DNA from 2 places in the Companilactobacillus paralimentarius genome. Region 1 is predicted to be linked to the other one. Evidence: riboswitches for the same ligand, from Rfam matches in the RefSeq annotation. Region 1 holds a riboswitch; the other holds the start of a gene.
What was found. A riboswitch is a leader RNA that binds a small molecule or an ion and turns the genes downstream of it on or off. The one in region 1 is predicted to bind tetrahydrofolate.

Region 1 (3,206 bases):
AATAAGTTTTCATGAACATAATACTGCTCAAAGGATTCCCGAATTAATTGAAAAAATGAATTCAGGTCTAAAAATCGCACAGGTTAGTGATGCTGGAGCTCCATCGATCAGTGATCCGGGTAAAGAGCTAGTTAAAGCTGCTATTAAGGAAGAAATTCCAGTAGTCCCACTACCAGGTGCTACGGCTTCAATAACGGCTCTAATAGCTTCTGGTATAGAACCACAGCCATTTTATTTCTTTGGCTTTTTACCTCGTAAGGGAAAAGAAAGAACAGAAGCTTTAGTGGATTTGGCTAATCGTAATGAAACAACAATTGTTTATGAATCGCCATATCGAGTGAAGAAGACGATTCAAGATTTAATTGCCAAGTTTGGTCCAGAGCGACAGATAACTTTGGCTCGTGAATTGACTAAGATTCACGAAGCTTTTTTACGTGGTAGTTTACAAGATGTCGCCCAATATTATGAAGAAAATGATCCTAAGGGTGAGTATGTTTTAATAATTGCAGGAAAACCGGCTGATCAAATGGAAACTAGTTCAGACGCTGATTTAGTGGCGGCAGTGGATAACTTGATAGACCACGGTAAGAAACCTAATAAGGCTATCAAAGAAGTAGCCGCTGACAATGGTTTGAAGAAACAAACGGTGTATAACCTTTATCATGGAATTGGAGAGGAAGAATAGTGACAGACAGAGAAACATATTCAATGGAAGTAGAAGTACCATATTATTTTGTCAATTTTACAGGTGATATCCGTTTATCAGCCTTGATTGACATTATGCTACTAACTTCCGAAAAACAATTACACCAAGCTGATGCTGATAGTACAGAGATGGTTATGAACAATGGCTTAGGATGGGTAGTTGTTCAATATCATATGGATATCAATCAAATGCCACATTTAGGACAAAAATTAAAAGTTACTACACAAGCAACAAGTTATAATAAGTACTTTTTCTATCGTGATTTCTGGGTTGAAGATATGGACGGTAATGTTATGGTCAAAGCCCAAAGTGCTTTTGTTTTGATTGATATTAAGGAGCGTAAAATCGTCAGTGCTGCAGATCGTTTGGAAAATAAATTTGGGGCTGAAGAGGTTAATCGAATTCAGAGATTTGCTCGTTTACGTGTACCCGAAGATTATGATTTCAAACAACCACAACATATCGGTTACTACAATATCGATGTTAATAAACATGTTAATAACTCTTACTATTTTGACTGGATGGTAGATACATTAGATACGGATTATATTGCCAGTCATCATTTGAAGAGTATGGACATTAAGTATGAAAAAGAACTTAATTTGGAAAGTGAACCATTGTCATTTGCTAAGGTAGATTCGGAAAACCACACATCAACTCATTGGATAAAGAATGGCGATACATTGAATGTTATTGCTCAATTGGGATGGGAAGATAAATAGGGATAGTGGTTCTTTAGTTTAGTTAGCATTTGATGCCATCCTCCACAAGGATTAGATAGTGTTCTGATTTTTTATTTTGCGGATTTTAATATCGACGAGAAAATGATTTTTATTATATAGTTCCGTTAATTAAAAACAGTATCTATTTAGAATTTTACAGTCGTGTGGAATTTTGAATAGATACTGTTTATTTTTGCCTAAAAATTTAGAAAGAAAAATACAAAATAGAATTACTATTCAGCCCGGAGTAACAAGTGCTATTGGTCTCAGCCGTGAAATTATACTTAGCGATTTGTCGCTTAGTATAAGACTTGTATTTGAGACAATTGTGAACTTCAATTGGCTCAAATCAGCGTCCACAGCGTTCCAGAGCAATAGTGCTTGTTGCGGAGGGCGACATCCTTAGCAAAACCTTATCCCAAAACCAATTACTTGTATAGTTATTTTATTGTGCTACCATATTTAAGTATTCAAAAATATTTGGGGTAGGATTCAAGGCGTTAAGTGCTGATGGAACGGAATGTGAACATCGGACGAAGAGAGTTTTCTCGCGATCTTGTTTCCGCATTCGCCACTTTATATATGTCTCTTTTATATTCTGTGGCAGCTCCGTTGGGAGATGTCGATTATGAACAGTAGAACGAAAGTCGTTAGTGTTCAAGGAATTACGTGGATGGCTTTGCTAATAGCATTGCAAATGGTATTGTCAAAGTTGTCGATTGGTAGCAACATGTTACAGGTAGGCTTTAGCTTCATTGCCGTTGGATTATTGGGATATTACTTTGGTCCTGTGAAGGCTGGAATTGCCAATGTTCTAGCAGATATTATCAGTCATACAATTATGGCGACGGGAGGCAGTTTCTTTTGGGGTTTTACTTTAACCGCCCTAGTATCTGGAGTGATTTATGGATATATGTTGTACAATCATAAGGTTACGATCCTGAGAACATTTATTACAGTTTTGTTAATTACAGTGATTGTAAATACAGGGCTTAATACTTTGTGGATTCACATGATGACTAATATACCTTATGTTACATTGTTAATACCGAGACTTGCGAAAGAGGCATTTAGTCTGGTTTATCAAACTGGACTTCTCTTCATCGTATTAAGATGGATAGATAATTCAAAATTTAATAGAATCGGCCGATAGGTCGATTTTTTTTTGTTTAAAATTATGTGTTAAAATAATTCTATTAAGAATGAGGGATAATTATGAAAATATTAGCGTTTGACACATCGAATAAACCGTTATCTGTTGCCGTAGTAGTGGATGGCAAGGTTTTGGCGCATATAGAGTCAACTGAAAAGAAGACACATAGTGTTTCTTTGCTACCTGATATTCAAGATGGTTTGCAAGAAGCAGGACTTACAGTAAATGATATTGATCTAATTGCTGTTGCCAAAGGTCCAGGTTCTTACACAGGTGTAAGAATTGCTGTGACAGTAGCTAAGACATTAGCTGACACTTTGAACAAAAAATTAGTGGGAGTTTCTAGTTTGAAACTCTTGGCTGCAAATGGTGACAAAAAGCATCTTTTAGTTCCTCTAATGGATGCCAGAAATGATAATGCTTTTGCTGGTGTTTATGTAACAAATCGTGATGGCAGATTATTAACTGTTATTGCAGATCATCACACTTCAATGGCCAATCTATTTGAAACATTAAAACAATATGAACCTAATGAATTAGAGTTTATTAACGCTACGCCTAGGTTACAAGAATTAATCCAAAAACAATTTCCTGAAGCAACAATAATTATGAGTGAAAATTCATT
Region 2 (3,206 bases), 860 kb from region 1:
TCAGAAACATTTCCAACAATTAACGGTGTATTTTTTTTAATGATACCAGCCTTTTGATAAGCTATTTTTTCAATTGTATCCCCTAAAAAGGCAGTATGATCTAATCCAATCGTTGTAATAGCAGTCAACTCTGGTTCAATGACATTAGTACTATCTAGCAGGCCACCCATGCCCACTTCAATAATTGCTATGTCTACTCGTCCTTTAAAATAAGAAAAGGCTAACCCAGTGAGAATTTCAAATTCAGTTATACTGTAAAATTCTTTTTGTCTATCCATTTGCTCAACTAATGGTTTAATCTGATTTCCCAGTTTAACCAAGTTAAAACTATCAATTTCTTGTCCATTGATTTCCACTTGTTCAGCAAAATCTTTAATGAATGGCGAATTAAAAGTACCAATTTTCAAACCATTGGTACGCAACAGATTAGCCAAATAGCGTGTCGTTGATCCTTTTCCATTAGTTCCTGCAACATGGATTGTCGGATAAGTTCGTTCAGGATTACCGAGCAAACGTAATAATTCAGTAATACGTTCTAATCCAGGACAACTGCCAAAGTAACCTCGTGAAATAATCCACTGAATAACCTCTGAACCTGTCTTAAACATTTTTATCCTTTCGCCATGTAACGACTAGCAAGCATTTTTAGTGGTAGTGCCTTACCAAAGAACATAATTGAACCTGTTTGAATAAAGAGCATGGCAACTGCTTTAATAATTCTAGGAACCCAAAGCCCCATGTTAAAGAATGGCACATGATACATGATTGATAACCATAATGGTGTTAAAAACAAACTAATAATAAGGGTATTTAGTAAAACACAGATGAAAGTATTTTTTAAAGTAATTTCTTTTTTGTAGAAGAATAATCCATATAAAACACCTGAAATAAGCGCATTTAACGTAAAGCCAATAAAGAATCCAGCTTTACCAAATAATGTTGTCCCGACAACATCAGCTACTACCGATGAAATTCCCGCCCAAAGCGGACCAAAGAACATTCCTAAAATGGCTTGTGGTATGAATTCAAATGAAATACGTAGGAATTGCGTTTGTATACTTAAAAAATTAGTTAAAACAATCATCATTGCTACTAAAAGACCCATTGTGGTAATCGAATAAATACTGTTTTTCTTGTTCATTTTGAGCATCTCCTCTTAGAGCTGCTACATATCATTATGCAGCGAATGCGAGAATAAAACCGCGAATTTACTTCTTCGTTCAAAAGCACATTCCGTCTTTTTGACACTTAACGCTTTATCCTCTACTCTGTTATCTTTTTATTTTTAAATTGTGGTATTACTATTATTTTCCTCCCCACTTATTTAACTTTTTAAATATAACGTCTAATAGCGAACAATGTCAATAGATTTTGTGTATATAGTTCGTATAACACGTATTAATAAATATTAAAAAAATCGATACAAAAATTCTAATTTAAGAATTCTCGTATCGATTATTATTAAACTTTAACTTGTTAATTCTTCAACAAATACTTTTAAACTAAATGACACAGTAACGCTCTAATCCAACCTACGATATTTATACTTATTAGTATAGGCTACTTTCTTATCCTTACTTAAAACAATATCGCCAAAACCCGGATGATGAATAGCATCTGGCAGTGTTTGTAATTCCATTGCTAAACAACTGTAATCGTATTTTGCGGCTTTTTGAGCATCTTCAGGATTAGCGGTAAAAATAACCATACCATTACGATCTGTATACAAATCAACAGCACGTTTATCAGATTTGATTGTAGCAGCATGGCCATCAACGACAAAAGTGTCATCATATTCATGCTTATCTAATAAGGATAGTTGATCTAATCCCTTACCAATTGTCTTAAACTTTTTGAAATCATAAGGTCCTTCAGTTGGTAAATATTGTCCTGTAGGAATCTTCCCATCATCGACTTCCAAAAGTTTTTCAGAATTTATTTGTAACTGCTGCTGACTAATATTTTCGTCATCAACATCAAAATAAACATGACATGTCGGATTGAATAAAGTATCGTGATCAGTATTTGCACCGTAAGTGACATAAACTTCATCGTTATCGGTTAACATATAGATAACATTAACTTCAAGCTTTCCAGGAAAGCCATCCTCACCCCTTACGGTATGGCTGAACATTACGGCTTTATTAGAAATTTGTCGACTGGAGAAGTTTTGGTATTGAAGTCCATGACTACCACCATGTAAAAAGTTTTCACCTTCATTTTGTTCCATTTGGTAACTTTCATCATTAATTTTAAAAGTAGCATCCTTAATTCTTCCAGCTACACGTCCAATTGTTTTACCAACCTGATAAGGTGTTTTAATGTAATCTTCTAAATTATCAAAATGCTCAATCAATGAATGCTTTTTACCATCCTCAACAACTTCAAAATTTTGCCAAGTCGCCGCATAACTTATAATACTAATACTTGTTTGATTTTTATTAGTGATTTTATAGAGGTACACCGGTTCAGAATCAATTTCCCCAAAAATTGTTTTTGAAATGCCCATTTTTTTACCCCTCTTTGCTAATTCATTGCCTTCTTAATATTTGCTAGTGTTACTTGTGATGTATCAGTGAAGTTAATATCGGCCTCATTTAAGATTTCTGGATCACCAATACCAACAGACGTTTCATGAGCACCGTTAACTGATTTGATACCTGAAACGGCATCTTCAAGTCCGATACATTCCTCAGGTCTCAAATTTAATACTTCAGCACCACGAACATAAATCTCTGGATCTGGTTTCCCATTTTTCAAAGTACTTGGATCGACTCTGGCATCAAAGTATTTTTCCAAGTCTAAAGCTTCCAATACTTTTGGTGAATTTTTAGAAGATGAGGCTAAAGAAATCAAATAATTATTTGCACTCAAATCTTCAATAAATTCTTTCATACCAGGAAGAATATCTTTATCAGTAAGTCCCTTTAAAAGGCTTAAGTAGTTGTCATTCTTTTCAGTAGCATACTTAACTTTTTCATCTTCTGTGTAATCGTTTTCTTTGCCACCAGACTTTAAAATCAAGTTAAGTGAATCCATTCTACCAACACCCTTTAGTTGGTTAGCCAAATCCTCAGTCCATGTGACACCTAATTTATCTGCCAATTGATGCCATGCTTTTGCATGAAAAACTGATGTATTAGCAATTACTCCATCTAAATCGAAGATGAAACCTTTAATTTGTTCAAATTTAACCATATCGCGTT

Region 2: another riboswitch for tetrahydrofolate. It lies ahead of ACI6PB_RS05620 (folate family ECF transporter S component); the one in region 1 lies ahead of ACI6PB_RS09930 (folate family ECF transporter S component).

Annotation. Positions count from the first base shown of each region.
Region 1 covers NZ_OY724131.1:2,031,499-2,034,704, reverse strand. The annotation lists gene rsmI (16S rRNA (cytidine(1402)-2'-O)-methyltransferase) at 1-685, shown strand, start outside; gene ACI6PB_RS09935 (acyl-[acyl-carrier-protein] thioesterase) at 685-1,428, shown strand; THF riboswitch at 1,908-2,004, shown strand; gene ACI6PB_RS09930 (folate family ECF transporter S component) at 2,057-2,581, shown strand; gene tsaB (tRNA (adenosine(37)-N6)-threonylcarbamoyltransferase complex dimerization subunit type 1 TsaB) at 2,644-3,206, shown strand, end outside.
Region 2 covers NZ_OY724131.1:1,174,218-1,177,423, reverse strand. The annotation lists gene ACI6PB_RS05625 (bifunctional folylpolyglutamate synthase/dihydrofolate synthase) at 1-608, opposite strand, end outside; gene ACI6PB_RS05620 (folate family ECF transporter S component) at 611-1,150, opposite strand; THF riboswitch at 1,179-1,273, opposite strand; gene ACI6PB_RS05615 (aldose epimerase family protein) at 1,523-2,509, opposite strand; gene pgmB (beta-phosphoglucomutase) at 2,527-3,198, opposite strand.